2 regions of the Aurantimonas litoralis genome follow, and region 1 is predicted to be linked to the other one. Evidence: predicted binding sites of a transcription regulator. Region 1 holds the regulator's gene; the other holds the start of a gene.
The links. The regulator LexA, encoded in region 1, represses DNA repair genes until DNA is damaged. The targets are predictions, from matches to a motif close to TGTTCNNNNTGTGTTCNG.

Region 1 (16,158 bases):
CCTGATGGCGCTCGGCGTCAATGTCGACCTGAAGCCAGATGCCATTGCGCGGGCTCTCGCGGACGCCGGCATCTGCTTCATGTTCGCGCCGACCCACCACGCCGCCATGCGGTTCGTCGGCCCGAGCCGCGTCGAGCTCGGCACCCGCACGATCTTCAACCTGCTCGGACCGATGTCCAACCCCGCCGGCGTCGGCAAGCTGCTTCTGGGCTCGTTCTCGCGTGAATGGCTGGTGCCGATGGCCGAGACGCTGCGCGCGCTCGGCACCGAATCCGCATGGCTCGTCCATGGCGACGGTCTCGACGAGATGACGGTCTGCGGCACGACCGAAGTCGCGGCGCTGGAGAATGGCGAAATCCGCCAGTTCGCCATCGAGCCGGAGGATGTCGGCCTGCGCCGCTGGCCGCTGGCCGACATCAAGGGCGGCGACGCCGCGACCAACGCAACCGCCTTGCGCGCCGTTCTCGACGGGGCCGACAATGCCTATCGCGAGATCGTCCTCCTGAACGCGGCCGGCGCCCTGGTCATGTCTGGCCATTCGGCCGATCTGCGCGAGGGCATCGCCAAGGCGGCCGACGCTATCGACAGCGGCCGCGCCCGCGCCGCGCTGGAGCGGCTGGCCGCGGTCACCCAGGCGATTGCGGGGGAAACCAAATGAGCGACATCCTGCAGCGGATCGAGGCCTACAAGCGCGAGGAGATCGCCGCCGCCAAGCAGCGGATCTCGCAGGCCGATCTCGAAGGCCAATTCACTGCCGTCGAGCCGCCGCGCGGCTTTGCGGCGGCGCTCGGCGCGCGGCACCGCGCCGGCGAGTTTGCGCTTATCGCCGAAGTGAAGAAGGCGAGCCCGTCCAAGGGCCTGATCCGCGAGGATTTTGACCCGCCCGCCCTCGCAGCCGCTTATGAGCGCGGTGGCGCCGCCTGTCTCAGCGTCCTCACCGACACCCCGTCCTTCCAGGGCGATCCGTCCTTTCTGACGGCGGCGCGCGCGGCGACGAGCCTGCCTGCGCTGCGCAAGGATTTTCTCTACGACACTTATCAGGTGGCCGAGGCCCGGGCCTGGGGCGCGGATGCGATCCTGATCATCATGGCCGCAGTCGACAATGCCCTCGCCCGCGACCTCGAAGCCGCGGCCGTCGCCTATGGCCTGGACGTGCTGGTCGAGGTGCATGACGAGGCCGAGACCGAGCGGGCGCTCGCCCTCGCCTCGCCGCTGCTGGGCATCAACAACCGCAATCTGCGGACCTTCGAGACCTCGCTGGACACCGCCGAGCGGCTCGCCGCCCTCGTGCCCGACGATCGCGTCCTGGTCGGCGAGAGCGGCATCTTCACCCATGCCGATTGCCTGCGCCTTGCCGGGCACGGCATCCGCACCTTTCTCGTCGGCGAGAGCCTGATGCGTCAGGACGACGTCGAGGCCGCGACCCGTGCGCTGATCGGCGGCGATCCCGCCGTCACGGTGCCCGCATGAGCGATCCGCGCGACGCCACGCTGACCCATCTCGACGCCACCGGCGCCGCGTCCATGGTCGATGTCGGCGACAAGGAGCGGACGCGCCGCGTCGCCGAGGCCGAAGGCTTCGTGATGATGGAGCCGGCGACGCTCGATCTGATCCTGGCCGGCGAGGCCAAGAAGGGCGACGTCATCGGCATTGCCCGCATTGCCGGCATCATGGGCGCCAAGAAGACCCACGAGCTGATCCCGCTCTGCCATCCGCTGATGCTGGAGAAGATCGGCGTGGAGATCACCGCCGAGCCTGCGCTGCCCGGCCTGCGGGTCACCGCGACGGCGCGCGTCGGCGGCAAGACCGGCGTCGAGATGGAGGCGCTGACGGCCGTCTCGGTCGCCTGCCTCACCATCTACGACATGGCCAAGGCGGTCGACCGCTCCATGACCATCAGCGGCATCCGCCTCCTGGCAAAATCCGGCGGCCGCTCCGGCGACTGGTCGGCGGACGCCGCGTCGTGAGTCTCATACCCGTCGAGGAGGCCTACCGTCTCCTCGTTGAGGACGCCCGCCCCCTCGTCCGCACCGAGACGCTCCCTCTGCGCGACGCGTCGGGCCGCATTCTGGCGGCGGACCTTGCCTCGCTGCGCACCCAGCCGGCCTTCGACGCCTCCGCCATGGACGGCTACGCGGTCCGCGCCGCCGACCTTGGCGACAAAGCGCCCTTCCCCTCCCTGCGGCTCGTCGGCGAATCGGCCGCCGGCCATGCCTATGACGGCACGCTGCAGCCAGGCGAGACCATCCGCATCTCCACCGGAGCGCCGGTCCCGGCCGGCGCAGACGCCATCCTGATCCAGGAGAACGCCGACCGGCGGGACGGCACCGTCACGGCGACGGCGCCGGTCGTCGTCGGCCAGCACATCCGCCCAGCGGGAATCGACTTCGCAGCCGGCACGCCGCTTCTGACCGCCGGCACGGTGCTGACCCCGGGCGCCATCGCGCTGGCCGCCAGCGGCGGCCATCCGGCGATCCCGGTACGCAGCCGTCCCCGTGTTGCGATCCTGGCGACCGGCGACGAACTCGTCCTGCCCGGCGAGACCATCGGCCCGTCGCAGATCGTCGCCTCCAACACCTTCGGCGTCGCCGCACTGGTGCGCGAGGCCGGCGGCCTGCCACTGAATTGCGGCATCGCGCCCGACCGGGAAGCGGCCATCGATGCCCAGCTGACGCAGGCGATCGCGGACGGCGCCGACATCTTCGTCACCATCGGCGGCGCATCGGTCGGCGACCACGATCTCGTCGGCAAGGTGTTCGCCGCCCATGGCGTCTCCCTCGACTTCTGGAAGGTGGCGATGCGCCCCGGCAAGCCGCTGATGGCCGGCAGGCTGGGCGACATGCGGGTCGTCGGCCTGCCCGGCAACCCCGCGTCCTCCATGGTCGCCGCGACCCTGTTCCTGGCGCCGCTGGTCCGGCGCCTCGCGGGCCGGCCCGCGCGTCCGCTCTACCGCCGGGGCGTTCTCGCCGCGCCGATGCCGGACAATGGCGACCGCACGGATTTCGTGCGCGCCCGGATCGAACCGGACGGCGCCGGCCCGCCCCGCATCGTGCCGTTGTCGCGGCAGGATTCCTCGCTGCTGTCGATCTATGCCGCGGCCGATGCGCTGCTCGTCCGGCCGGTCCGCGCCGCACCGGCCGAAGCAGGCGATCCCTGCGATTACGTCCCCCTGACGGCGCTGGAGCCACTTGCGGAACACAACTAGAACAGATAGCTTTGTTCAGGTTTTGTTTTGAGGAGTCGCCCGGATGCTGACGCGCAAGCAGCACGATCTTCTGGTCTTCGTGAACGATCGGGTGCGCGAGACTGGTGTGCCCCCGTCCTTCGATGAAATGAAGGACGCGCTGGACCTGCGGTCCAAGTCCGGCATTCACCGCCTGATCACCGCGCTCGAGGAACGGGGCTTCATCCGCCGCCTGCCCAACCGGGCCCGTGCGCTGGAAATCCTGAAACTGCCCGAGTCGATTCAGGGCAACCGCCCGGCCCCCGTCGGGCGCACCGGATTCAAGCCGAGCGTCATCGAAGGCAGCCGCGACACGGCCCGGCCCGCACCCGCGGTGCAGCCGGCGCCGGCCAAGGCGTCTGCCTCGACGGCCATCCCGGTCATGGGACGCATCGCCGCCGGCGTGCCGATCTCGGCCATCCAGCACAACACCCATTCCATCGTCGTTCCGCCGGACATGCTGGGCAGCGGCGAACATTACGCCCTCGAAGTGAAGGGCGATTCGATGATCGAGGCCGGCATTCTCGACGGCGACACGGTGGTCATCCGCCGGGGCGACACGGCGACTCCGGGCGAGATCGTCGTCGCCCTCGTCGACGACGAGGAAGCGACGCTCAAGCGTTTCCGCCGTCGCGGCGACACGATTGCGCTGGAGGCGGCAAATCCGGCCTATGAAACCCGGATCTTTGGCTCGGACCGGGTCAAGGTCCAGGGCAAGCTGATCGGCCTGATCCGCCGCTACTGACCGCTTCGAACGGGACACGGTCGGCGCAGAACGGATGATAAGCCCTCGCGACTCGCGCCCGAAGAGTTGAGGCCCGAAACCGGCCCGTCCTCGTTCAGGGCGCAGCCGTCGCGGTTCGGCCTGAACCGGCCGGGCCTCTATTGCTGACGGTCGCCGACGCCGGCTGCGTGACAGTCACCGGCGAGTCCGGCGCGGCGGGCTTGCGCCAATATTCCGGCCAGGGCGCAAGCCGGTGGACGTTCCAGCGTTCGGGCGGATCGCTGATCGCCTGCACGATGCGGGGCCGGCCCGTCGCCGCCTCCCGGCCGATCGCCAGCGAGCCCGTGCGTCGCAGCGTGCGCAGCGTCACCAGGACGGCGCCGGACCGGCATTCGGCAAGCCGGATCGCCCGCGAGACGATGGCGACATCCGCCTCGTCGCAGGCATTGCCCGTGCGGGCATAATCCTCCGTCCAGACCACACGCAGGCCGCCGCGCGTGGTGAAGCGGCAATATTTGGCCGCGCACTCCGCGGGAAGCGTCGCACGGATTCGCTCGGTGTCCTCGCCCCGCGGCGCCCGTGCCTCGAAGGCCCGCTCCCATTGTTCCGCGATGAAGCCGCTGGGCCTTGCGCGCAGGAAGGCAAGCTGGCCGTCCGCCGCGAGGGTCGCGACCTCCTTGCCGTCCTCAAAGATCAGGAGCTCGGGCGGGGCTGTCCTGTCGGGCGCAGCAATGAATCCGGCCAGTGCCAGCGGGAGGCCAAGCCAGCGCAACCGGCTTGCGAGACAGGATGCGGTGAGGATTGCCGCCGTCAGCAGCAGAAGCCCCAAGGCGGTCACGCGTCCGATCGCCTGGTCGGGCAGCCAGGCATAGACATTGCGCGCGATCTCGAGGACGAGCCAGAGGCCGGCTCCCATCGCCTGGAATGGCCAGGAATCGAGCCCGAACGGAATCAGCAGCGTTCCCACCAGCGCCAGCGGCATGATCCACAGCGTGAACAGCGGCATGGTCAGGAGATTGGCGACGAAGCCGAAGGCCGCCATCCGGTGGAAATGATAGGCGGCATAAGGCGCGGTCGCCGATCCCGCGAGAAGCGACGTGACCATGATCGCGGAGAGCGCGACGAGGATCTTGCCGCCGACGCCCCTATGCGTCTCGCGGCCGCGTTCGCGCCCCGCGCGCCATTGCGAGAGGGAAGCATAGCCGCCGATCAGTGCCACGGTCGCCGCGAAGCTCATCTGGAAGCTGGCGGTCATCACGGCATGCGGCGCGACGAGGATGACGACGATGGCGGCGATCGCGACGTTGCGAAGCGTCAAGGCGGGGCGGTCGATCAGCACCGCGCCGAGCATGATCGCCAGCATCACGAAGGAGCGCTGGGTCGCGACATTGGCGCCCGAGATCGCCAGGTAGATCGCCGCGACCACGAGCGCGACGATGGCGGCGATCTTCTTCGCCGGCAGGCGCAGCGAGATGGCCGGCACGAGGGATAGCGACGACCGCACGGCCAGCATGGCGAAGCCGGCGACAATCGCCATGTGCAGGCCCGAGATCGACAGGACATGGGCAAGCCCCGTGCCGCGCAGCCATTCGCGGGCATCGTCGGGGATACCGGCACGTTCGCCGGTGATGAGGGCCGCGGCGATGGCGCCCTCGCGGCCACCGATCACCATGCTGATCCGCTCGGTCAGGGCAAGGCGCGTCCGAGTCTGCACTCGCCGCAGCTCGGCAAGAAGGCCGTCTCCGTCGTCGCTCGCCGCGGGCGGGGTCGGCTCGGCCTCCGGCGCGCCGAGCGAATAACCATAGGCTCCGATCCCGGCAAAGAACGGCGCCATGGCAAAGTCGTAGCTGCCGGGAAATGCCGGACCGGACGGCGGCCCGAGCCGGACGAGACCGCGATAGAGGCCGCCGGGCGCAATCGGCTCGTGTCGACTGCCGACGACGATACGCACGCGCTCCGGCGGTCGCGACAGGACCGGCCGCTCGGTTTCCGTGACGGCGACCACATAGCGATAGCGTCCGTCCTCCGTGCGCTCCCGCGAGACGACCGGACCGGCAATGCGCACCGTCGCCTGGCCCGAGAGGATCGTCGTTTCGGTGCGCTGGATCTCGCCGATCGCAAGGGAGGTACCGACGAGGGTGAACCCCGCCAGGATCAGCATCGGGTGCAGAACGGGGCGCCCCGCACGGCGCAGCGCAAGAGCAAGACTCGCGATGGCGGCAAGGACGGTCAGCCAGATATTCGGGGCCCAGCCGGCACCGTGGACGAGCGCCACGCCGATCATCAGGCCGAGCGGGACCAGAAGGAAACCGGTGCGGGCGCGGGTCTCGGCGGCAAACTGGTCGGCAAGCCAGTCCCGGCCGAGATGGCGCCAGCGGGCCCGCGGCGGCAGCGCGATCGTCGCCCGCCAGCGCCGGAACGCCGCCCGAACGGCGTCGCGCCGCCCGAAGGCCGCGCCTGCGCGTTCGTCGCGATCGCTGGCGCTGTCCATGCCGTCCGGTCCCGTCGGCTTGTCTCTCCCCTCGCCTATGGTACACAGCCGCCAAGCGAAAGCGATCCACGCCGATCGCTCCCAACACTCAGCGTATCAATATCGGAGAGACCATGACGGACGCCGTCGTGACCCGCTTTGCCCCCTCGCCGACGGGCTTCCTGCATATCGGTGGCGCGCGCACGGCGCTGTTCAACTGGCTCTACGCCAGGGCAACGGGCGGCAAGATGCTGCTGCGGATCGAGGACACCGACCGCGCCCGCTCGACCGAGCCGGCGGTCCAGGCGATTATCGACGGCCTCGACTGGATGGGCCTGACCGCCGACGAGCCGCCGGTGTCGCAGTACGAGCGGGCGGACCGCCATCGCGAGGTGGTCGAGGAGATGCTTGCCAAGGGCGAGGCCTATCGCTGCTACGCGAGCCAGGCCGAACTGGAAGAGATGCGCGAGACCGCACGCGCCGAGAAGCGTCCGCCGCGCTATGACGGCCGCTGGCGCGACCGCGACCCGTCCGAGGCCCCCGAGGGCGTCAAGCCGGTGATCCGCCTGCGGGCGCCACTGGAGGGCGAGACGATCGTCCGCGACAAGGTTCAGGGTGACGTCCGCTTTCCCAACAAGGATCTCGACGATCTGGTGCTGCTGCGCTCAGACGGCAGCCCGACCTACATGCTGGCCGTGGTCGTTGACGATCACGACATGGGCGTCACCCACATCATCCGCGGTGACGACCATTTGACCAATGCCGGTCGCCAGACGCTGATCTACAAGGCGATGGGCTGGGACGTGCCGGTGATGGCCCACATCCCGCTGATCCATGGCGCCGACGGCGCCAAGCTGTCGAAGCGCCACGGCGCGCTGGGCATCGAGGCCTACCAGGCCATGGGCTATCTGCCGGTGGCGCTGCGCAACTACCTTGTGCGGCTCGGCTGGAGCCATGGCGATTCCGAGATCATCTCCACCGAGGAGATGATCGAATGGTTCGATCTGGGCGAGATCAACAAGGGCGCCGCACGCTTCGACTTCGCCAAGCTGGAAGCGCTCAACGGCCACTGGATCCGGCGTAGCGACGACGCGACCCTGGTCGACATGCTGATGGCCGAGCGGGACGTGCTGCCCAATGGCGGCATCCTGAAGACCCGCTCAGACGAGGAGATCCGATCCAAGCTGACCGCGGCCATGCCCGGGCTGAAGGAACGCGCCAAGACCCTCGTCGAGCTCACCGAGAGCACCGCCTATCTGTTCGCCGACCGGCCGTTGTCGTTCGAGGACAAGGCGGCGGCGATTCTCGACGATGGCGGCCGCGAGATCGTCGGCGCGCTCGCCAAGCGCTTCGAGGCGGCCCCGGACTGGTCTGCGGCGGAGCTGGAGGCCATAGTACGCGCCTATGCCGAGGAGAACGGCCTGAAGCTGGGCAAGGCGGCACAGCCCCTGCGCGCGGCCCTGACCGGCCGCACCACCTCCCCGGGCGTGTTCGATGTACTGGCCGTGCTGGGCCGGGACGAATCGCTGGCGCGGCTGGGCGACCAGTCGGCCTGACCAAGGACAGGACTATTGCGGCGCAACACATTGCGTGATCGGAAACTTGTCGCACTCCTGGGTTTGGAGTAGTCAGGCATCTGAACAATCTGTGTGCGCTGCGAGAGGTCGATACCTGAGCGGCTATCATCGAAGGGAAAACGCATGACGGAACAGTCGGCGAAGCTCACATTGGGTCAGAAAGATGCGGATCTGGCCGTTCGCAGCGGCAGCATCGGACCGGACGTCGTCGACGTCACCGCGCTGTACAAGCAGACCGGTCTCTTCACCTACGACCCGGGCTTCTCCTCGACGGCGTCCTGCGAATCCAAGATCACCTACATCGACGGCGACGAGGGCGTGCTGCTGCATCGCGGCTACCCGATCGACCAGCTCGCCGAGCGCGGTGACTTCCTCGAGACCTGCTACCTGCTGCTCTACGGCGAACTGCCGACGACCCGCGAGAAGGACGACTTCGTCTACCGCGTGACCCGGCACACCATGGTTCACGAGCAGATGAGCCGGTTCTACACGGGCTTCCGCCGCGACGCGCATCCGATGGCTGTCATGGTCGGCTCGGTCGGCGCCCTGTCGGCATTCTACCACGACTCGACCGATATCGCCGATCCGCACCAGCGGATGGTGGCGAGCCTGCGCATGGTCGCCAAGATGCCGACCATCGCGGCGATGGCCTACAAGTACCATATCGGCCAGCCCTTCGTGTATCCGCGCAACGATCTCGCCTATGCCGAGAACTTCCTGCACATGTGCTTCGCGGTGCCGTGCGAGCCCTACCGGATCAACCCGGTGCTGGCGCGGGCCATGGACCGGATCTTCATCCTCCATGCCGATCACGAGCAGAACGCCTCGACCTCGACGGTCCGGCTGGCCGGTTCTTCGGGCGCCAACCCGTTTGCCTGCGTCGCCGCCGGCATCGCCTGCCTCTGGGGTCCTGCCCATGGCGGTGCCAACGAGGCCGCGCTCAACATGCTGATGGAGATCGGCACCAAGGACCGCATCCCCGAGTTCATCGCGCGGGCCAAGGACAAGAACGATCCGTTCCGCCTGATGGGCTTCGGCCACCGGGTCTACAAGAACTACGATCCGCGCGCCAAGATCATGCAGCAGACCTGCCACGAGGTCCTCGACGAGCTCGGCATCAAGGACGATCCGCTGCTCGAAGTTGCGATGGAGCTCGAGCGCATCGCCCTGACCGACGAGTACTTCATCGAGAAGAAGCTCTACCCGAATGTCGACTTCTACTCGGGCATCACCCTGAAGGCGCTCGGCTTCCCGACCACCATGTTCACGGTGCTCTTCGCCGTGGCGCGCACGGTCGGCTGGATCGCCCAGTGGAAGGAGATGATCGAGGACCCGCATCAGCGGATCGGCCGTCCCCGCCAGCTCTATACGGGCGCCGAGATGCGCGACTACGTCGCGGTCGACGAGCGCGGCTGAGGCGTTTCCGCTTCGAGATCAACAAGAAACGGGCGCTGCGGCGCCCGTTTCTACGTCTGGGTGGACGTCCTGCCGCGCGCGATGCAATCGAGGACGATCGCAGCGGCCGCCTCGCCGGGCGCCACGTCGATCCGCATCATTTCGCGGATGTCGGCAAAGCCGGCGCGCTGTGCCGCCCGCTCCGGCGTCTGCGTCATCAGCCGCTCGAGCCGGCGGGCCAGCATTTCCGGCCGCACGAATTCGTGGAAATGCTCCGGCACCAGCGCATGCCCGACGATGAAGTTCGGCATCGCTGCCGTCCAGGCCGAAATCAGGTGCCGGAACTGGTAGGCCACCGGGTCGAGCCGGTAGGCCAGCGCCATCGGCACGTCGGCGAGCGCCAACTCGAGCGACACCGTGCCGGAGGCCGCCAGCGCCGCGTCGGCTTCGGCAAAGGCCGTCCATTTCGCGGTCTCACCGGTGACGATCTCGGGCTTCACCTCCCAGCCGGCGATCTTCTGTTCGATCAGAGGACGATGCCGTTCGAGCGCCGGAATAACCGCCGTGACGCCCGGCATACGCCCGCGCAGGACATCGAAGGTACGGCCGAAATCATCGATCAGCCGGTTGATCTCGCCGCGGCGCGACCCCGGTAGGATCAGGAGACGCGGCGGCGATGCCGGAGTACGCTCCGGCGCGGTGCGCGCCGGGTCCGCGATCATCTGCGACAGCGCCGGCACCCGCATCAGCGGATGGCCGACATAGGTCGACGGCGGCCCATCCAGCCGTTTCATGGTCGCGGGTTCGAAGGGCAGGATACAGATGGCGTGGTCCACATAGGCCCGCATCTTCTGTGCCCGCTCCTCGCGCCAGGCCCAGACCGTCGGCGGCACGTAATTGACGATCGGCACGTCCGGCAGTTTCTCGCGCACCCGCTTCGCCACCCGGTGGGAGAAGGTCGGGCTGTCGATGATGACGAGGATATCGGGACGCGCGGCGATCACCGCGTCGGCCACCTGAGACAGTCGGCGCATCAGCTGCGGCAGCCGCGCCAGAATGGCGCCGATCCCGATGATCGACAATTCGTCGATGTCGAACAGGCTGTCGAGACCCTCGGCCTGCATCGCCTCGCCGCCAAGCCCCACCAGCCGCAATCCGTCGCCAAGTTTTGGACGAAGGGCGCGAATGAGATCGGCCCCGATCCGGTCCCCCGACGCTTCCCCGACCACGAAGGCGATGGTCGTCATGGCCGGTCTCCCCCGTCGTCGCCGTTTGCCATACCGGTATCCTCTTCGAGCCCGACGATGGCGATTCCCGCGGCTTCGGCGGCCTCGAGCACATCGTCGATCCCGAGGACCAGACTGCGCCCGGCCGTCGCCCCGATCACCGTGATGCCGGCTGCGGCCGCCTCCTCGATGGTGGCGCCGCCGATGCTCGGCAGGTCGAAGCGTTCATCCTGGGTCGGCTTGACGCTTTTCACCAGCACGCAGCGCTCCGAACGCCCGATGCGACCGCGGGTCTTCAGATCGGCGACCCTTTGCAGCATCTCACGCGTGCCCTCGATCCCTTCCAGCGCGATCACCCGGTCCCGGGACGCGACGACCGCCTGCCCGATGTCGAGCTCGCCCAGCCGTCTCGCGGCCCGGGAGGCGAGCAGCAGCGCCTGTTCTTCATCCGCGTCAGGCCCGCGGCGGGTCAGCGTGCCGCCGGGGGTCAGAAGCTGCGGAACGATGTCCTGTACCGCCAGCATCTCGAATCCCTGACGCTCCATGTAGCGAGACAGGGCACGCAACAGCCGGTCGTCGCCGCCCCGTACGATCTTCAGCGCCGCCGGCAGCCGGATCAGGGTCTGGAAACTGGGAATGAGCGAGCGGAAATCGGGACGGTGGCTGACGGTGCCGCAGAACACCATGCGACGCACCCCGCACGACTTCATGTAGGCGATCGCGTCGCCGGTACGGCCCCAGGGATAGGCGCCCCCCTCGTAACCGGCCCAGTCGTCGGCCATGCCGTCGCCGATACGCACCACGACGACCCGCCAGCCCGAGGCGCGTGCCGCTTCCGCCACCAGACGCGGCAGCGAACCGCCCCCCGCCACCAGACCGAGAGCGTCGCCCGGCCGATCGGGAGCCAGTCCGGCCATTGTCAGCTTAGCTGGGGATGGCGCGGAAAGCACAGGGCGCGGTCGCCGCCCGAGCGGATGAACCCGAGGAGATCCTGCACGAGCGGATCGTTGGGGAACTCGCTCTGCACCTCGTCCATGTTCTCCTTGAACGTCAGATCGAAGGAAAACAGCATCCGGTAGGCGCGGCGCACATTGCGGATCGCTTCGCGATCGAAGCCAGCCCGCTTCATGCCGATGACGTTGAGGCTCGACAGATAGGCGCGGTTGCCCAGCACCATGCCGAAGGGGATGACGTCCCCCTCGACCGCCGCGAGGCCGCCCACATAGGCATGGTGGCCGATACGGGTGAACTGGTGAATGCCCGAGCCGCCGGCGATCGTCGCATAGTCGCCGATCGTGCAATGACCGGCGAGCATGACGTTGTTGATCACCGTGACATTGCGTCCGACAATGCAGTCATGGGCGACATGGGCACCGGTGAAGAAGGCGCAATTGTCGCCGATGGTCGTTTCGGAGCGCCCCTGCACGGTGCCGGGGTTCATCGTCACATGTTCGCGGATCAGGCAGTCGCGGCCAATCACCAGCCTGGTGTCCTCGCCGCGATATTTCAGATGCTGCGGTGCATGGCCGAGCGAGGCGAACGGCCAGATCTGCGCGTTCTCGCCGATCACCGTGTTGCCCCACAGCGCCACATGCGAGCGCAGGCGGCTGTTGGCCCCGAGCTGCACCTGCGGCCCGACATGGCAGAACGGACCAATCTCGCAGCCGTCACCGATCACCGCGCCGTCCTCGATGACGGCGCTCGGATGTATGGTCGTCTCGGCCATGATCAGTTCGGGCCGCGGGGCGACAACATTGCGCTGACGACCGCCTCAGCCACCTTGACCCCGTCGACCTGCGCAACGCAGTCGAACTTCCAGATGTTGCCGCGCTTCTTGGACTGGGTCACGTGGTATTCGACCCGGTCGCCCGGAACCACCGGCTTGCGGAACTTGGCGCCGTCGATGGTCATCAGATAGACGAGCTGCGGCGTGCCGCCGCCGGTCGCCCGGGTGCAGATGGCGCCGGCGGTCTGGGCCATGCCCTCGAGAATCAGCACACCCGGCATCACCGGAGCCGTCGGGAAATGTCCCTGGAAATGCGGCTCGTTCGCGGTGACGTTCTTGATCCCGATCGCGCTGCGGTCCCCGTCGATGTCGATGATGCGATCGACCAGCAGGAACGGATAGCGGTGGGGTAGAAGTTCCATGATCTCCAGGATATCGGCGCTTTCGAGTACCATCGCGTCGTCACTCATCTGTCTTCCTTGGAGAACGTCCCCGTTGCGCAAGCTCAGATAACGTCATGAGCTCACGAAACCAGTCCCGAACGGGTTTTGCGGGCGTGCCGCCCCAGCGCGCGCCCTTCGGCACGTCACCGGCGACCGACGATACGGCCGCGATCTGGGCACCATCGGCGATCGTCAGATGGCCGTTGATGCCGGTCTGACCGCCGATCATCACGCCGTCGCCGAGTGTCGTGCTGCCGGAAATGCCGACCTGCGCGACGATCACGCAGTGCCGCCCGATCCGCACATTGTGGGCAATCTGGACCTGGTTGTCGATTTTAGTGCCTTCGCCGATCACCGTATCGCGAACGCCGCCGCGATCGACGGTCGTGTTCGCGCCGATCTCGACATCGTCCTGGATGATGACACGGCCGATCTGCACCGCCTTGACGAGACCGGTGGGCCCCGCCGTGTAGCCGAACCCGTCCTGACCGATCCGCACGCCGGGATGCAGGATCACCCGATCGCCGACCAGCGCATGGGTCACGGTCACGTTCGAGCCGATCCGGCAATTGCGGCCGATACGGCAGCCGGCGCCGATGACGGCGCCCGCACCGACGATCGTCCCGCGGCCGATCTCGACGCTGGGACCGATCGACGCGAAGGCTTCCACCGTCACGCCGTCTTCAAGCTTGGCTTCGCGGTGGATGTCGGCCTTGAGCGAGACACCGTGCGATCCGGTGGCCGGCGTCGGCAGGACGGCACCGGGAAACAGCGCCCGGCCCGCCTCGGTGAAGGCAATCGCGGCACCGGCGGTCACCAGCGCCGGCATGCCCGACGGCAGCAGCCCGACATTCTTGGGAGAGACGAGAACGCAGCCGGCCCGCGTTGCCGCGAGCTCGGCGCTGTAGCGCTTGCTGTCGAAGAAGGACAGGTCCTGCGGCCCTGCCTCGGACAGGGCGGCGACGCCTGTGATCCGCAGTGCCGGGTCGGCCCCCTCGCCCAAGCTGGCGCCCGTAAGGCTTGCCAGCTCCGCAAGGGTGAGACCGTCGCCGCGCGGGAAGAAAGTCAATTCATGCATCGGGACGGTCTGGGCCGGACAAGCCGGCCCCCACATTGTCGATCAGAAGCGGGACGAGAATCCGAAGGAGAATTCCTGCAGCTCGTCGAAATCTTCCTTGGCCAGCGGATGGGCGTAGTTCACCCGCAGCGGACCGAAGGGCGATGCCCAGATCAGGCCGACGCCCGCCGACGCGCGCAGCGAGGCATCGACGCCGATGACACCCGGATCGTTCTCGTACTCGCTGCCCCAGAGCGAACCGGCATCCGCGAAGACCGCACCCCGGAAGCCGAGGTCACGCGAGATACCCGGCAGCGGGAAGGTCGCTTCGGCCGAGGCGTTGGCATAGTTGTTGCCGCCGATCGACACGCCGTTCTGGCGCGGGCCGATGCCCTTGTAGTCGAAGCCCCGAACGATGTCCTGGCCCTTGAAGAAGTTGTCGAACACCCGCAGGCCGTCGCCGCCGAAGGAGGTGACGTTGCCGCCGCCCGCATTGAGCGAGCCGATCACGTCGTATTCCTCGTTCAGGAGGTGGAAATAGCTGGCCTTGCCGGTCGTCTTGACGAAGTTCGCATCGCCGCCGACACCGGCGAATTCCTGCCCGGCCTGGATAAAGAAGCCGTTGCGCGGATCGTTGGTGTTGTCGAGCGTGTTGTAGGTCAGCGCGTAGGAGACCGACGACGTCAGATACGGGCTTTCGCAGATCGCCTGGTTGATGATCGGCGAGTCCGTATAGGGCGGCGCCACGGCCGCGTTGCCGTTCAGATCGACGATATTGCTGTTCGGGTTCGGCGTGCCGCAGGTGCTCTCGAAGAGATTGCCGCTTCCGTCGACCAGCTGCGCATTGGTGAACTGGTTGTAGGTCGTGCCGTTATCGTCGCCGAACTTTTCCTGCTTGATGTTGTAGGCGATCTGGGCCGTCAGATCCTCGGTGATCGGCGCCGCGATACGGATGTCGCCACCGGTGCGCTCGGAGTCGTAATCGCCCGAGCTGCTCTCGCTGCGATATACGTCGAAACCTGCAGCCAGACGCCGACCGAGGAAATACGGCTCGGTGAACGACAGGCTGTAGTTCCGGGTGTCGGCACCGAAGCCTGCGGAGACCTTGATGAACTGGCCGCGGCCGAGGAAGTTGCGCTCGGTGACGCCGATCTCGGCGACCGGACCGGAGCTTTCGCCGCCGGTCGTGTAACCGCCGCCCAGCGACAGCTCACCGGTGGCCTTCTCGACCACGTCGACGATCACGATCACGCGGTCCGGCTCGGCGCCGGGCGCGGTCGAAACCGAGACCTTCTCGAAATACTTCAGGTCCTCGAGGCGCTGCTTGGCGCGCTGCACCAGCACCTGGTTGAAGGCGTCGCCCTCGGACACGTCGAACTCGCGGCGAATGACATAGTCGCGGGTCTTGGTGTTGCCGCGGATTTCCAGACGCTCGACATAGGCCCGCGGGCCCTGGTCGATGACGTAGTCGATGGCGATCGTGCGGCTGGCGAAATCGCGGTCGCCGCGCGGGGTGACCTGCGCGAAGGCGAAGCCGGCATTGGCGAGGCTGTTGGTCAGATTGACCAGCGTGTCCTCGACGTCCTTGGCGCTGTAGACCTCGCCCGTCTGGGTCTCGATCTCGCCATAGAGCGACTCGGTGTCGACGCCGGCGACGGTGCTGTCGATCGTCACGTTGCCGAAGCTGTAGCGCTCACCCTCGTCGACGGTGACGGTGATGAAATAGCTGTTCTGGCTCTCGTCGAGCTCGGCCACCGACGACACGATGCGGAAATCCGCATAGCCGCGGTTGTAGTAGAAGCGGCGCAGCGTCTCTTCGTCGGTGCGCAGGCGCTCTGGATCGTAGATATCGTTGCGCTGGATGAAGCTCAGGATGCCGCTCTCGCGCAGGGCGATGACCTGCTTCAGCCGGCTGTCGCCGAAGGCGTTGTTGCCGACGAAGCTGATGCTCTCGATCTTGGTGCGGTCGCCTTCCTGGATGTCGTAGATGACATTGACGCGGTTCTCGCCGATCTCCTGCGTGCGCACGGTGACGATGGCGTCGCTGCGGCCGATGCTGGTGTAGGCGGCCTGGATGGCGTCGACGTCGGCCTGCGTGGTCGCGCTCGAATAGGCTGCGCGCGGCTGCGTCTGGACGGCGGCGATGAGCTGCTCGTCCTTCACCTTGGAATTGCCCTGGAAGAGCACCTGGTTGACGATCTGGTTCTCGTCGACCTGCACGATCAGCGTGCCGCCGGACTGGCTGATACGCACGTCCGAGAAGAGGCCGGTGGAGAACAGGCGACGGACCGCCTGATCCTGATCGGCTTCGGAGACG
Region 2 (16,158 bases), on a different contig from region 1:
GCCCAGACCTCGTCGGCGCGCGCCTGCGTCGGCCAGGCCGGCATGCCGGTATATTTGATGCCGTGCTGGACGATCCAGAACAGCTCGTGGTCCGACCATTCCGGCACACGTCCCTCGAGGCGCGGCGGGTGCGGCGTCATCGACAGGACGACCGGCGACTGGGCCTCGGTCGGGCTGCCATGGCAGACGGCGCAGCCGGTTGCGAAATGCCCGGCGCCGCGCTTGACCAGCGCCGGGTCGGACAGGTCGAGATCGTCGGGAACGCTGACCGCCAGCGACTGCTTCTCGGCGGCGTTGCCCATGACCCAGTGCAGGAACCAGCCGAAGGGCGGAAAATGCCCGGAGGAGGCGGAGATCGGCACCATGCCGGACCAGCCAAGGGCGAAGGCGGCGACGACGCCGGCGGCCGCGGCGGCGCCGATCCGCTTCCAGGTCAGGATGAAATCGATCCGCTTGCGCATTACCGGCAGTCCGCGATCATGATGACGGGCAGGACGTCGAAGATGACGCCGACGAAGGACAGGGCGGCGAGCAGCAGCGTCGAGAATTCCAGAAACCGCTCGCGATCCTCCGGCGTGTCGCGATCGTGGCGATGGCCGCCGCCCCCGGCCGACCAGTCCCGCCAGGCGCGGCGAAAACCATAAGCGATGGCCAGCAGCGACAGGAGCGTGACGACGCCAATGGCGATCCGCGCCGTCGCAAGATCCTTGAACAGCCAGCTCTGCGGCGCGCAGGCATAGGCTGCCACCGTGTAGCTGAACAGGAAGTGCAGCGCCCAGACCAGCGGTGCCGCGATCAGCGTCCACAGATCGTCATAGGTGCGTTTGTCGACCGACATGTTCGCCTCCTAGACCAAGAGCGGGAAGAGCGAGATCGTCACCACCGTTGCCAACGCGGTTGCGGCCATGAAGTGCCAGTAGAGCGCGACATTGTGGATATCGATGTCGAAGACCGGCGTCAGCCTGCCGGCCAGCGAACGGGCAAGGCAGTAGGCCAGCATCAGCGCGCCGACTGCGCCATGGGCGGCGGTCCAGATGACCAGGGTCCAGACGATCGCCGGATGGACATGGACCGTCGGGTCCATGTTGGTGGCGTAGGGCGCCCAGACCAGGGCCGCCGCGGCCGCCAGGCTGATCGCCGCCGCACCGCCCATCAGGAGCCGCGACAGGCCGACATGGGCGCGGCTGTTGGCGACGAGCGCCGCCTGCGCGCCGATCCAGGCTGCCGCGAACAGCCCCAGCGATACCAGCGGCCAGAGCAATCCCGGGCCTTCCGAGACCGGCGGTGGGAAGTCGGCATGGATGGTGAAGAAGAAATAATAGCCGAAGGCGAGCCCGGCAAAGGCGGTGCCGTCGCCGATCATGGTGATGAACATCGCCCACCAGCCGACCGAATGCGGGCCCGACGTATAGAGCGGCAGCGACAGGCCGCGCCCGACGTCCTTTTCCATCTTCTCCGGGACGACGGCGGTGCCGCGCCACAGCCAGAGGATGATCGCCGCCGTCGCCAGCACCATCGCGGCGATGGTGGCGTACCAGTAATGGAAGGTGGCGAGGATGAAGACCGCGCCGAGGAAGATCGCCGCCCAGAAGGTCATGAAGGTCGGCCCCGGCACCCGCAGGCACTGGATCGGTCGGCCGTCGAGGACGCTGGTGACAATAGTCTCGCGCTTCATCTCGACGGCGTCGGGCAGATAGAACCGGCCCTTGTCGACGTCGTCAATGAAGTTCGGCTGGTCCCAGATCGGATAGCGGGTGCGCACCAGCGGGATCGAGCGCACGCCCCAGGCTTCGCCGGGCATCTCGCCGAGCCATTCCAGCGTGCCGGCGTTCCAGGGATTGCGCTTGGCGTAGGGCTCCTTGCCGCGCGGCCGCAGCACGTCGGCCACGACCACCAGGAAGCCGGCAGCGAAGACGAAGGCGCCGATGGTCGAGATCAGGTTCGGGATTCCGAGGCCCAGCGCCTCCGGATAGGTCCAGACCCGTCGCGGCATGCCCATCAGGCCGGACCAGTGCATCGGCATGAAGGCGACGTTGAAGCCGACGAACATCAGCCAGAAGGCGATCTTGCCGAAGCGGTCGGACAGCTTTCGGCCACCGATCAGCGGCCAGTAATAATAGACGCCGGCCATCAGCGGGAACAGCATGCCGCCGATCAGCACGTAATGGAGATGAGCGACGATGAAATAGGTGTCGTGGGCCTGCCAGTCGAAGGGCGCCAGCGCGATCATCACCCCGGTCAGCCCGCCGATGACGAAGATCGCCAGGAAGCCTGAGACGAACAGCATCGGCACCGAATAGATCACCCGGCCGGTCAGGAGCGTCGCCAGAAAGACGAAGATCTGCACGCCGGTGGGGATCGCCACCGCCTCGGAGGCTGCCGAGAAGAAGCCGAGCGAGATCGACGGCAAGCCCGTCGCGTACATGTGGTGGACCCACAGGCCGAAGGACAGGAAGCCGGTGCCGACGGCCGCCAGCACGATCCAGGAATAGCCGAGGATCGGGCGCTGGGCGAAGGTCGGCACGATCATCGCCAGAAGCGCGATCGCCGGCAGGAAGACGATGTAGACTTCCGGATGGCCGAAGATCCAGAACAGATGCTGCCACAGCATCGGGTCGCCGCCGCGCGTCGGGTCGAAGAACGGCCAGTTGAACAGCCGTTCCAGCTCGAACAGGATGTCGCCAGCAATCAGCGGCGGGAAGGCGAAGAGGATCATCCCGGCGACGACCAGCACATACCAGCCATAGAGCGGCATCAGGTTGAGCCGCATGCCGGGCGGCCGGCACTTGAGCGTGCCGACGATCAGCTCCACCGCCGCGGCGATCGAGGCGACCTCGATGAAGGACAGGCCCAGAAGCCAGATGTCCGGGCCGTAGCCGGGCGAGAACCGCTCCTGCGTCGTCAGCGGCGGATACATGAACCAGCCGCCCTCGGGGGCCGAATCGAAGAAGATCGAGCCGCAGACAAAGACGCCGCCGATCAGGAAGCACCAGTAGCCGAAGGCCGACAGGCGCGGGAATGGCAGGTCGCGCGCCCCCAGCATCTGCGGCAGCAGGATGATCGCCACGGCCTCGAAGATCGGCACCGCGAACAGGAACATCATCACGGTGCCGTGCAGCGTGTAGACCTGGTTGTAGAAGGACGCGGTCAAAAAGTCGTTGTCGGGCACCGCGAGCTGGCTGCGGATCATCAGGCCGAGAACGCCGGCAAACAGCATGAAGCCGAAGGACGTGGCGGTGTACCAGATGCCGACTTCGGTGTTGTTGACCGCCGACCAGTAGCGCCAGCCCTTGGGGGCGGCCCAGACCGTGCGCAGCCGGTCCTCCTGCTCGCGGCGGACGGCCGGGTCTTCCTGGTCGCGATCGCTCGCGCCGGTGATCGCCGGGTTGTCGAAGGGTGTCTCGCTCATTCGAGGCGTCCGAGCCATTGGGCGATCGCGTCGATCTCGGTGTCCGGCAGGACGCCGAAGGACGGCATCTCGACGCCCGGCTTGACGTGATCGGTGGAGTGGATGAAGCGGGCGATATTGGCGACATTCGTCGGCAGCAGGCCGGCGGCGATGGTCTGGCGCGAGGCGATGTGGGTGAGGTCCGGGCCGACGCGGCCGTCGGCCTCGGTGCCGCGGACCGTATGGCAGGCGCCGCAGCCATTCTTCAGGAACAGCGCCGCGCCGGGATCGTCGGTGACGGCGGCCGGCTGGGCCAGGGCCGCGACGCGCGCGTCGTATTCGGCCTGCGGCACCACCACGACGCGCAGCCCCATCTGGGTATGGGCGTCGCCGCAGAATTCGGCGCAGACGCCGTTATAGACGCCTTCGCGGGTCGGCTCGAGCACCAGCCGGTTGACCCGGCCCGGAATGGCGTCGGTCTTGCCGGCGATGGCGGGAACCCAGAAGGAATGGATCACGTCGGGGCTGCCGAGCAGGATCTCCGTGCGCCGACCGAGCGGCAGCCAGAGCTCGTTGGCGCTTTCGATGCCGCCGTCGGGCAGGCTGCGCACCGCGCCCGGCTCGCCCTCGACATCGTAGGAGATGCGCCACCAGAAGCGTTCGCCCGAGACCGCAATGGTCGGGCCGTTTGCGGGGCGGCGCAGCTCCGGCATCATGGCGAGGCCCCAGATCAGCAGGCCGGCGAGGACGACGACCGGAAAGACACCGCCACCCCAGATGATCAGGCGGAGGCCGGTGCGCTCGCTGTGGGCACGGGGCCGGGTCTTGGTGGCGTAGATGCCGAGCCCGATGACGAACAGCCAGATGGCGACCGATCCGACCAGCATGACCCAGAACAGGAAGGCGACGTCGGTGGCCTCGGCGCCGGCGCCCTCGAAGACCGATTGCGGTCCGGCGCAGCCGGTCAGGAGCGCCAGTCCGACCGGGGCGGCGAGACGCGCGACCCGGCCCGGCCGCAAGGCGGCGGGCAATCTGCGACGGCTGGAGGTCCCGGTCGTGAGCGGCCGCGATGCCGGCATCGTCATCCTTTCGATATGGCGCGGTCGCCGGATTTCCGGACGCCCCTCGTGGCGCCCTTATCGGCAGATAGGCGCCGTCCGGGCTTCGGCCAGAACGAAAATGACGACCGCGCCCACATCGCTCTGGCTGCGGCGGATCATTGGAAATTGCGCCCCTTGGGCAGCACCTCCCGGCTCTGGCGTTCGGCCATGCTGCGCTGGATCGGGCCGTCGCTCGCCGCCACCATGCGCAGGTGCCGGTGGGCCAGCCGCTTCTCGTCGATCGGCCGGCGCACCTCGTCGGCGCGGGCAAGGGCGGCACCGAGCGAAACGGCGAGTTCCGCCGCGTCCACGTCGCCGGCCTTCGCCGCATCGGGAGCAAGGCCCGCCGGACGACTGGACGGTCGTCGCAGCGGGCTCTTCACGTGATCGGCCGGGGCCAGGGCGTAGTCCGTCGTCGCGCCGCCATCGGCAACGCACATCAGAAGCGGCGTCAGGTCCTCGATGGTCTGGGCGACGACATGGATGACCCCGTACGCGGACTGCATCCGGCCGGTCACCTTGACGAAACGGGCGCCCAGGACGAGGGCACGGTGGCTTTCGAAGACCTTCGGCCAGACGATGATGTTGGCGGTGCCGGTCTCGTCCTCGATGGTCATGAAGATGACGCCCTTGGCCGAGCCGGGCCGCTGGCGGATCAGGACGAGGCCGGCGACCGTCACCCAGCTGCCCGAGCGCAGGCGCTCCAGCCGTTCGTCGGGGATGACCCGCAGGGCCTCGAGGTCGCGGCGCACGAAGCTCACCGGATGCGCCTTCAAGGACAGCGACAGGAAGCGATAATCGTTGATCACCTCTTCGCCGACCGGCATCGGCGGCAGCGTCGCGTCGGGCTCGGCCTGCAGGTCGCGGGTCGCCGCCTGCTCGAACAGCGGCAGCCGCTCCGACGAGCCCTTGGCGTCGAGCGCCCGGCAGGCCCACAGCGCGTCGCGGCGGCTGTAACCCAGCGAGGCGAAGGCGTCGGCATCGGCCAGCCGCTCGATGGTCGCGCGCTTCAGCCCCGAGCGCAGCCACAGGTCGCGCACGGAATCGTAGCCCGCGCCCCGCGCCGCCACCAGCGTGCGCATGTCGGCCTCGCCGAGGCCCTTCACCTGCCGGAAGCCGAGACGGACCGCATGGCGCGTGCGGATATGGTCGCGCATGCCGGCATTGCGCGCCTTCATCCGCCCGGGGTCGAAGGCGGCCGCCTCCAGTGTCTGGTCCCAGTCGGAGCGATTGATGTCGACCGGCCGCATCTCGACGCCGTGCTCGCGGGCGTCGCGCACGATCTGCGCCGGGGCGTAGAAGCCCATCGGCTGGGCGTTCAGGAGGGCGGCGGCGAAGACGTCCGGATAATGGCATTTCAGCCAGCAGGAGGCATAGACCAGCAGCGCGAAGGAGGCGGCGTGGCTTTCGGGAAAGCCGTATTCGCCGAAGCCCTCGATCTGCTTGAAGCAGCGCTCGGCGAAGTCGCGTTCGTAGCCGCGCGCCACCATGCCCTCGACCATCTTCTTCTGGAAGGTGTGGATGGTGCCGACCCGCCGGAAGGTCGCCATGGCGCGGCGCAGCCGGTCGGCCTCGTTGGGCGTGAAGCCGGCCGCGACGATGGCGATCTTCATCGCCTGTTCCTGGAACAGCGGCACGCCGAGGGTGCGGCCGAGCACCTCGCGCAGTTCCTCCTTGGGGAAGGTGACCGGCTCCAGCCCCATCTTGCGGCGCAGATAGGGGTGGACCATGTCGCCTTGGATCGGGCCGGGCCGCACGATCGCCACCTCGATGACCAGATCGTAGAAACAGTCGGGCCGCAGCTTGGGCAGCATGGTCATCTGCGCCCGGCTCTCGATCTGGAAGACGCCCAGCGTGTCGGCGCGCTGGATCATCGCATAGGTGGGCTGGTCGTCCTGGGCCTTCGACAGGTCGGCCAGCGTCAGCGGCAGGTCGTAATGCTGCTGCAGGAGATCGAAGGCCCGGCGCAGGCAGGACAGCATGCCCAGCGCCAGGATGTCGATCTTCAGGATGCCGAGCTCGTCGAGATCGTCCTTGTCCCACTCGACGATGGTGCGCCCCTCCATGCCGGTGTTGAGGATCGGCACCACCTCGTCGATGCGGCCCTTGGTGATGACGAAGCCGCCGACATGCTGGGACAGATGCCGGGGAAAGCCGGCGAGCTCGGCGGAAAAGGACAGGACGTTGGCGGTGGTGGCGTCCTTGGCCGACAGGCCCGCGGCCGCGGCCTCGCGTTCGCCGAGATCGGCGGAGGAATAGCCCCAGACCGAGCCGGACAGGGCCGAGACGGCATCTTCCGACAGGCCGAACGCCTTGCCGACCTCGCGGGCGGCCGAACGCGCCCGGTAGGTGATGACCGTGGCGGCGATGGCGGCGTTGTCGCGGCCGTAATGCTCGTAAATGTACTGGATCACCTCCTCGCGGCGCTCGTGCTCGAAGTCGATGTCGATGTCCGGCGGCTCGCGCCGGTCCGAGGAGATGAAGCGCTCGAACAGGAGGCCGGCCCGCTCCGGCGAGACCTCGGTGACGCCGATGCAGAAGCAGACGACGGAATTGGCCGCCGAGCCGCGGCCCTGGCACAGGATGCCCTTCTCGCGGGCGCCTTTCACGATGTGGTGGACGGTGAGGAAATACGGCTCGTACTGTAATTCGCCGATGATCTTCAGCTCGTAGTCGATCCGCGTCGTCACGCTGGCCGGCACGCCCTCCGGATAGCGCCAGCGGGCGCCCTCATGGGCGAGATGGCGCAACTCCTCGGCCGGCGAGCGCGACAGCTTCAGCGCCTCGTCGGGATATTCGTAGGCAAGGCTCTTCAGGTCGAACTGCAGCTCGGCGAAGAACCGGCCGGTCTCGGCGACCGCCTCGGGATAATGGCGGAACAGCCGCTCCATCTCGTGCGGCGCCTTCAGATGCCGCTCGGCGTTGCGCGCCAGAAGGAAGCCGGCCTCGGCCAGCGGCACATGCTCGCGGATCGCGGTCATCACGTCCTGCAGCCGCCGCCGGCCGGGCGCGTGGTGGAAGGCGTCGTTGGTGGCCAGCATCGGCGTGCGGCAACGCGCGGCCAGATGCGCCGCCCGGGCCATGCGGCGCTGGTCGAGCCCGTCATGGGCCGGCGCGACGGCCAGGCGGACGGCGCCGCCGAAGGCCTCGCGCAGCCGGTGCAACGGGTCGGCGAGGCCGGCCTCCATTGCCGCGGCGTCGCCGTCCTGGCCGCAGCCGAGCGCCTGCGGAGCGATCATCGCGAGGTTCAGCCCCTCGCCCCATTCCAGGAGGTCGGCAAGGGTGAGGATGCAGCTTCCCTTGGTCGCCCGCAGATTGCCGCGGCTCAGAAGCCGGCAGAGCCGGCCCCAGCCGGCACGGTCGCGCGGATAGGCGAAGATGTCGGGCGTCGCGTCGGAAAACACCAGCCGGGCGCCGGGTGCATAGGGCAGTTCTGCCTCGCGGGCGGCCTGATGGGCGCGCACGACGCCGGCCACGGTGTTGCGGTCGGCAATGCCGAGGCCGGCGAGCCCCAGCCGATGGGCGGTGACCACCAGCTCCTCCGGCTGCGACGCGCCGGCAAGGAAGGAAAAGCAGCTGGCGACGCCGATCTCGGGAAAGGCCCGGGGCTCGCGATAGGGCTCGATCCTCATGCGAAGATGCCGTGCAGGAACCAGGCCGGGCGCCCGTCCGGCACCTGCAGCTCGGGATCGACGGCCGGATCGGCGCAGCCCTGGCGGAACAGCCAGAAGCGGCGGCCGGCCTCGTCCTCGACGCGGTAATAGTCGCGGGCCGCCGCGTCGGGCTGGCGCCACCATTCGCTGGCGATGCGCTCCGGCCCCTCGGCCCGGCGCACCACGTGCAGCGCCCGGCGCCAGCGAAATTTCAGCGGCGCGCCGTCCGGCACCTCGAAGCTCGCCTCGATCGCTTCCGGCATGGCGAGCAGCCGCAGCGGCCGCGGCGCCGTCTGCGGCGCGGCGACCGGTGCCGGCCTTGCCAGCGCGGCCGCGCCCGCCGCCATCGGCCGCCAGCGCTCGGCCCGCTCGGGCCAGTGGCTGGCGACGGCGTCGAGCCGCAGGACGCTGGCCTCACCGAGCCGCGCCCCGAGCCTGTCGACGAGGCTGCCGAAGGCGTCGCTGCCGACGGTCTCGCCGGACAGGTCGGTCTGCAGGTCCGGCATCGGCTCGGTGGCGTAGATGGCGAGCTTGACGAGATCGTAGCCGAAGCCGGCGTCGAACTCCTCGCCGAGCCCCTTCATGCGCTCGCGGAACAGGCGCTGGATGGCGGCGGGCTCGCGCACCGGCCGCGAGGCGCCGACCACCAGCCGGTTGACCGCGCCGTCGACGCGAAACAGCGACAGTTCGAGCTGCCGCGCCCCGACGCCGCGCCGCTCCAGGTCGCCCTTCAGCCGCGCGGCGAGCAGCAGGAGGATGCGCTCGACGTCGTCGGTCAGGCTGATCGGCTCGAACAATCGACGCTCGGCAGTCAGGTCCGGCACCGGCCGGCGCGGGCTGATCGGCCGGGAGGCGCGGCCGAGCGCGGTGTCGAGGCGGGCGAGGAGATCCTCGCCGAAGCGCCGCGCCAGCCCGGCGCGGGGCAGCGCCAGCAGCGCGTCGATGGTCTTCAGGCCGAGACGGCGAAACATCGCCGCGACCGGCGGCTCCAGCCGCAGCGCGGCGACGGGCAGCGGCGACACCGCGGCCAGCTCGTCGTTCTCGGCGACGATGGCGCCGCCGCGCCCCTTGCCGCCGCCGACCAGCGCCAGGGCCGTGCCGGCATGGCTGGCGATCGCCGCGAGGGCGGCGAGGCCCTGATGGAACAGCCGCACCAGCAGGTCGTCCATCAACGCCTTCTCGCCGCCGAAGAGATGGGCGCAGCCGGAAATGTCGAGGACGAGACCATGCGGCGCGTCGAGGGCGACGAGCGGCGTGTAGCGGTCGCACCAGTCGGCGACCGCCTCCAGCAGCCGCCGGTCGGCGGCCGGGTCGGCAAGCATGACCTCCATGTCGGGAAACCGCGCCTTTGCCTCGGCCAGGCCGCTGCCCGCCGCCAGACCCATGGCCTCGGCCGCCTCGCAGGTCGCCACGATGCGGTTGGCGTTGCCGACGGTCTCATAGAGCGCCAGCGGCGCCGGGCGGCCGTTTTCGTCGCCGCCGCCGCCGGCCGCTCCCTTACGAGGCGCGTCGGAGCGCCACGACCGTCCCATCCGCTCGCGCCGGATCCGGTCCGTCGACAGCCGTGGAAACGACAGGGCGAGATAGCGGTTCGGAACGGGCCGGGGGGCCGAAACGTCGCTCATGGGAATTCCACTCCAGGACTACATGCTGCGGGCGACCGTCGCGGGATTTCTCCACCGTGACGTCGAAGACCGGGTGGCCGATGAGCTTGTCGCGGTCGGCCAGGTCGGCGACGCGGCTCGCCGGCCCCGGCCGGATCCGCAGCCGCAGCGGCGCGGCGGTGGCCTCGGGACGGGCGCTCTGGCGCAGCAGCAGCAGCGGCAGGCCGGCCTCGCGGGCGCGCAGATGCAGCCGCCGGGTGCCGTCGAGGCCGAGCCGGGCGGGATTGCCGCGCACTTCCAGGATCGCCATGGCCAGCGCCCGCGAGGTGGCGGCCTCCTCGCCGGCCCAGGCCGCCTCGTCGAGCTTGCGGGTCTTGACGAGACAGAGCGCGGCGGGGTCGAGGCCGAAGCTCGCCAGCCCCGGCAGATAGGGAAGCCCGGCCTCGGAAAACGCCATCATGTCGCCGATCCACAGGAGCGGCCGGCCGGGGTGGGCGCCGAAGCGGATCGCCAGCGCCAGCGCGAAGCCGGCGAGCGAGCCGCCGTCGCGGGTCTCGTCGAGATGGATCTCGGCCAGTCCCGCCGCCGGAAAGCCGCCGCCGAGCGCCGCATCGGCCGCCGCGTCGCCGAGCGACAGGAGCTTCGGCATCGCGCGTCGCACGGCTGCGGCGTCGCCCTGGAGGCGGGTGTCCGCGGCGGTGTTTTCCAGCCGGCAGACCGGCTCGCCCTCGATCTGCGCGATGCGCTCGCGCAACTCCGACAGGGCACGATTCCTAGCAAAGTCCCGGTCCGTGCCATACAGTCGAACGGGCGCGGGCGGGGCCGCGCGCCGGGAAGCGGTCAGCGCGACGGGATCGGTCGAGGCCATAGGATTCTCCTTCGATCACAAGGGATTCGCGATCGCTCCGCCTCACCAAGAGGTTTGTTCCTGATATGTTCCTATGGATTCCAGAGCGGCCCTGGAGAGTCAAGCCGAGTCTGCTCAGGGCCCGAGCGCCGTTTCCGGAAAGGGCAGGATTCCTAATCGCCTGTCTTGCGACAACCACGCAAAAAGGCCGCCGCGAGGGTGTCGCGACGGCCTTTCGAAAGGTCTGTGGATGATGGGTGCGGTCAGGCGTCCTTGGTGACGTGCGGCCGTTCGCCGACGAAGAAGAACGGCCGCAGGCGCACGCCGAGAACCGAGCCGGCATAGGCCGCGACCAGCCACAGCCAGCCATGCAGGCTGCCCGAGGCGATGCCGCCGAAATAGGCGCCGATATTGCAGCCGAAGGCGATTCGCGCGCCGTAGCCGAGCATCAGTCCGCCGATCGCCGCGGCTAGGATGGAGCGCAGCGGAATGGCGAAGTTCGGCGCCAGCCGGCCGGCGAGGGCCGCGGCGAGAAGCGCACCGAGGATGATGCCGAAATTCATCACCGAGGTGATATCGGCGAAGATGCTGGAGGATAGCGCCGTCGCATTGCCCGGCTGCTGCCAGTAGGACCAGGCGGAGGGATCGACGCCGCCGAGTTCCGACAGCTTGGCGCCCCACAGGGCGAAGGCCGAGGTGATGCCCCAGGGGCGCCCGGCCAGCGTCAGCGTGACGAAGTTGAGCAGCGCCAGCGCGATGGCGCCGGCGACCAGCGGCCACGGTCCGCGGGCAAAGCGCGCTAGACCGTGGCGCTTCGGTGCGTCGGCCTGCTCCAGCCCGCCATGGCGGCGCTTTTCAACGAGGATCGTCACCGCCGCGATGGCCGCGAAGACGGCGAAGGACAGGAGGATGCCCAGCGGTGCGCCGACACTGTCAACGACCGAGACCGGTTCGAAGGCCGGCAGCGCCATCCACCAGTCGAAATGGATCGTCGCCAGCAGCGAGCCGATGATGAAGAAGGCCAGGGTGATCAGCATGCGGGCATTGCCGCCGCCGGCGGTGTAGAGCGTGCCGGAGGCGCAGCCGCCGCCCAGCTGCATGCCAATGCCGAAGATGAACGCCCCGACCAGCACCGAGGTGCCGACCGGCGAGACGAAGCCCGAGACCTCCTGGCCGAACAGGCTGCCGGCAGCCAGCGCCGGGAAGAACAGCGCGACGGCGATGGCGAGCATCACCATCTGGGCGCGCAGGCCCCGGCCGCGACCGTCGCGGATGAAGTTGCGCCAGGCCGAGGTGAAGCCGAAGGCGGCATGGTAGAGGACGAGGCCGAAGGCGCCGCCGACGACGAAGAGCGCGGCAATGCGCGGGCTCTGGCCGAAGGCCAGACCCAGCGCGCCGATGAGGGCGAGGCCGAGCGCGACCCAGGCGGCCGGGCTCACGGCGCCGCTGCCGGGGGCGCGGCCCGCCATGGTGATCTGCGACATGGATGTCTCCGTGGAAATGCAAGCTGTTGCGACGACAGATAGGCGCGGACTGCGGGGCCGACGACGCACAGCATGCTCCGCCCGGCAGCGGGAGGCGAAGATTGTTCCCCGCAAGGGCCGATCCGCGCCAATCGCGTCACCTCGGATGCAGTGAGGCTTTCGTGAGCCGGCTACATGCGGATGCGGCGCAGCGCGTCGGCCGGTTCGCGGCGACCGCGCCATTGCTTGGGATAGCCGAAGGAGACCTCCTCGAAGGCGACGCCGTCGATGGTCCTGGACGAGGGCATGTGCAGATGGCCGGAGATCACGGCGCGGGCATTGTAGCGGGTATGCCAGTCCTCGGTGCGGGTGGTGCCGCACCAGATCGAGAAGCGCGGAATACGCGGCAGGCGGGCCAGATCGCGGAGCAGCGGCCAGTGGTTGACGAGGATGTTGGGCACGCCGTCGTCGAGCCCGTCGAGGCGGGCCGCGGTCGCCGACACGCGCGCCGCGCACCAGGCGCTGCGGCTGGCATGGGGATCGGCCGGCAGGAACTGCTCGTCGGAGCAGACCGGCCCGCCTTCGCGGGCCCAGGCGACGGCGTCCTCATGGGCGACATCGGAGGGCCGGAAGGAATAGTCGTAGAGCAGGAACATCGGCACGATGCGCACGTCCTGTCCGTCGATGGCGACGACCGGATAGGCGTCCTCGGGCGTCAGCACGCCGCGGGCCCGGCAGCGCTCGACGAAATGGTGATAGCGCGCTTCGCCGCGCAGCGGCACGCCCTCGGAGGCCACGGCCCAGAGTTCGTGATTGCCCGGCACCCAGACGACCTGCCGGTATTTCGGCTGCAGGACGTCGAGGGCCAGATCCAGATGGCGCTCGGTCTCACCCACATCGCCGGCGAGGATCAGCCAGTCGTCCGGATGCGCGGCGATCTCGTGGATCGCCTCGCGATTGGCCGGGTGGCCCAGATGCAGGTCGGCGACGGCGAAGAGCTTCACGATGCGCCGTCCGTGGCGCCGATGTCGCTGACGGAGCCCGACAGCGGAACGGTGCGCAGGACCCGCACGGTGTCGATCCGCTCCGGCGGCGAGGCCGCGAAGGCCAGGCGGTGATCCTGCGAGACGCGCCGGCGCAGGAAGGCCCAGCGGGCCGGATCGTCGGGGCAGCCTGCATGGAAGGCGATGGTCGGCCGGTCGGTGGCGTCGTCGAGGGCGAAGGAGAAGCCGTCCAGCGGCAGGGCCAGCCCCATGCCGCGGGCCTTGATATAGGCTTCCTTCAGGGTCCAGACCGCGAAGAACCGCTCGGCCAGCGCCGGGCCGGTCGCCGCGCGCACCCATGCGGCTTCGGACGGCGAGAAATAACGCCCGGCCAGATCGAAGGTCGCGCTTTCCCGGCCGGCCGCTTCCACGTCGACGCCGATCTCGCAGCCCCTGGAGACGGCCAGCGCGACAAGGCCGCGGGTATGGGAGAGGTTGAACACGAGGCCGCCCGCCGCCTCGCCGATGATCGAGGGCCGGCCATGGCGGTTGGTCTCGAAGCGCCAGTCGGCGGGCGCGACGTCGCGATAGCGCGACAGGGTGGTGCGGACCAGCGCCCGTCCGACCAGGAACTCGTCGCGGGCGCCCGCCACCTTGTAGCGGTCGTGGCGCTCGACCTCATGCGGGTCGAGGAGCTTGCGATAGGTCGCGCGCTCGCTGTCGCCGATATCGGCCAGGAAGGTCAGCCAGATGGCGACGCCGTTCTCCGGCAGGGCAGGGGCGCTGGTGGCGGGATCGATCGGTGGCAAGGCGGTCCTCGGCGGCACGGCGGCCGGGGTTCGATGGCCGCAAAAGCATCGAGGCGCGGGGGGCGCCCGCGCCTCGATCATCGTTCAATGTGGGGAGGCCTCAGTCCACCCGGTAGAGGGGCACCGGCCGTTCGTCGCGGCGCTCCTCGCGATAGTTGCGACGATCGTCCCGCCGATCCTCGCGGAATTCGCGCCGGTCGTCACGCCGGTCTTCGCGGAAGTCCCGGCGGGCATCGCGACGGGCATCACGCCGGTCGTCGCGGCGATCGAAGTCGCGGCGGTCGCGACCCCGGCGGTCGTCGTAACGGTCCCGGTCGCGATAGAAATTGCGGCCGCGATAATGGTCGTCCCAGTAGCGGCCGATGGAGAAGGAGATGACCGGCGCGTCCATCCGGTCGACATAGCGCGGACCGGTGTAGCGGCGCTCGCGGGCGTCGGCGAGATAGTTGGACGACATCCAGCCGCGCTGGCCGTCATAGCCGACATCGCACCAGGCGCGGGTGTCGAGGCAGCCGAAGACGCGGACCCGGTCGCCGGCGCCGACGACGTTGACGGCGGGATAGGAGGTCGACGGTCCGGCGCGCAGGTTGACGTCGGTGGTGGCGATCGCACGCGACTGCGCCTGTGCGCTCGCCGGCAGCGTGATGGCGCTCGCGACCGCGAGCGCTGCAAAGAGCATCTTGTTCATGGCGTTCCCTCGGACTGAGCCGGAACCTCTCCGGTTCTCTTGCTGCAGTAAGCCACAGTCAGTCCGAACGGTTCCCGAACGCACCTGTTATCCGGCGTTCATCTTCCGCAACGGCAGGGAGGTCAGCGCTTCGCCTCGATCGCGTCCCACAGGACCGCGGCGATATCGGCGCCGCCGAAGCGCTTCACCTCGCGGATGCCGGTCGGGGAGGTGACGTTGATCTCGGTGAGGAGATCGCCGATCACGTCGATGCCGACGAAGATCAGGCCGCGCTCGCGCAGCGCCGGTCCGATGCGCTCGCAGATCTCGCGTTCGCGCGGCGTCAGCTCGGTCGGGGTCGCCTGGCCGCCGACATGCATGTTGGAGCGGGTGTCGGTCTCGGCCGGCACGCGGTTGATCGCACCGGCGAACTCGCCGTCGACCAGTATGATCCGCTTGTCGCCCTTGCGCACGTCCTTCAGATAGCGCTGCACGATGAACGGCTCGCGGAACAGAAGGCCGAAGGTCTCCAGGAAGGAGGTCAGGTTGCGGTCGTCCGGGGTGATGTGGAAGACGCCCGCGCCGCCATTGCCGTAGAGAGGCTTCATGACGATGTCGCCGAATTCGGCGCGGAAGGCCATGACCTCTTCCGGGTCCTTGGTGATCAGCGTCTCCGGCATCAGGTCGGCGAATTCGGTGACGAAGATCTTCTCCGGCGCGTTGCGCACCGAGGTCGGGTCGTTGACGACCAGCGTCTTGGGGTGGATGCGGTCGAGAATGTGGGTCGAGGTGATGTAGGCCATGTCGAAGGGCGGGTCCTGGCGCAGGAGGACGACGTCCATCTCGGCCAGATCGACCTTTTCCTGGGGCCCGAGGCTGAAATGGTTGCCCTCTTCCTCGCGCAGTTCCAGCACCTCGCCGCGGGCCGTGGCGCGACCGTCGCGCAGCGACAGCCGGTCGGGCGTGTAGTGGAACAGGCTGTGGCCGCGGTTCTGCGCTTCCAGGCAGAGGGCGAAGGTGGAATCGCCCTTGATCGAGATCGAGGAGACATGGTCCATCTGGACCGCGACTTTGAGCGCCATGGGGTTTCCTTCGCCTGGGAACGGGTACGACCGCGCTGCGACGTAGCGCCGAGCGGCGGCATGCGCAATGGCAATGGACGGATCGTCGCCGGCAAGGCCCCAAGCGGGGCCTCGGTCATGCGACCCAGCGGCGTCCGGTGGTCTCCAGCCCGAAGAAGCGCGGCGTGCGGGCAAAGGCGGCGAGGCCGGCCAGCGCGGCCAGCGGCTCGGTCACCACGAAGAGCGGGATCTCGCGCATCAGGGCGCTGTGCGGCGCCTTGTCCTCGAAGGCGGCGCGGACCTGGTCGGCCTTCAGGATCGGGATGATGCGCTGGAAGATACCACCGGCGATGTAGACGCCGCCGCGGGCCATGAAGAGAAGCGCGATGTCGCCGGCCACGCGGCCAAGATAGGTGGCGAAGAGGTCGACGGCTTCGCTCGACGGCGCGTCCTTGCGGTTGACCGCCGCCTCGGTGATCTCGGCGGGCGAGCTGTGGACCGGGTCGACGCCGTCGGCGGCGCAGATCGCCTCGTAGAGATTGACGAGGCCGCGGCCGCACAGGACCTGTTCGCCCGACACCCG

Region 2: N7I30_RS12635 (ImuA family protein) is a predicted target of LexA. The motif match lies at 10,669-10,686, and genes of this name have one in related genera.

What each region holds. Positions count from the first base shown of each region.
Region 1 is NZ_JAPFBM010000007.1:42,005-58,162, reverse strand. It holds gene trpD (anthranilate phosphoribosyltransferase) at 1-658, shown strand, start outside; gene trpC (indole-3-glycerol phosphate synthase TrpC) at 655-1,470, shown strand; gene moaC (cyclic pyranopterin monophosphate synthase MoaC) at 1,467-1,967, shown strand; gene N7I30_RS14840 (molybdopterin molybdotransferase MoeA) at 1,964-3,205, shown strand; gene lexA (transcriptional repressor LexA) at 3,249-3,968, shown strand; gene N7I30_RS14830 (ComEC/Rec2 family competence protein) at 4,063-6,438, opposite strand; gene gltX (glutamate--tRNA ligase) at 6,552-7,973, shown strand; gene gltA (citrate synthase) at 8,118-9,410, shown strand; gene lpxB (lipid-A-disaccharide synthase) at 9,461-10,636, opposite strand; gene N7I30_RS14810 (LpxI family protein) at 10,633-11,532, opposite strand; gene lpxA (acyl-ACP--UDP-N-acetylglucosamine O-acyltransferase) at 11,535-12,341, opposite strand; gene fabZ (3-hydroxyacyl-ACP dehydratase FabZ) at 12,344-12,811, opposite strand; gene lpxD (UDP-3-O-(3-hydroxymyristoyl)glucosamine N-acyltransferase) at 12,804-13,862, opposite strand; gene bamA (outer membrane protein assembly factor BamA) at 13,905-16,158, opposite strand, start outside.
Region 2 is NZ_JAPFBM010000005.1:137,842-153,999, forward strand. It holds gene N7I30_RS12605 (c-type cytochrome) at 1-461, opposite strand, end outside; gene N7I30_RS12610 (hypothetical protein) at 461-838, opposite strand; gene ctaD (cytochrome c oxidase subunit I) at 848-3,409, opposite strand; gene coxB (cytochrome c oxidase subunit II) at 3,406-4,419, opposite strand; gene N7I30_RS12625 (error-prone DNA polymerase) at 4,605-8,120, opposite strand; gene N7I30_RS12630 (Y-family DNA polymerase) at 8,117-9,673, opposite strand; gene N7I30_RS12635 (ImuA family protein) at 9,639-10,613, opposite strand; gene N7I30_RS12640 (YeeE/YedE family protein) at 10,856-12,076, opposite strand; gene N7I30_RS12645 (metallophosphoesterase family protein) at 12,247-13,059, opposite strand; gene N7I30_RS12650 (4'-phosphopantetheinyl transferase family protein) at 13,056-13,847, opposite strand; gene N7I30_RS12655 (SH3 domain-containing protein) at 13,948-14,535, opposite strand; gene gshB (glutathione synthase) at 14,658-15,596, opposite strand; gene N7I30_RS12665 (glucokinase) at 15,712-16,158, opposite strand, start outside.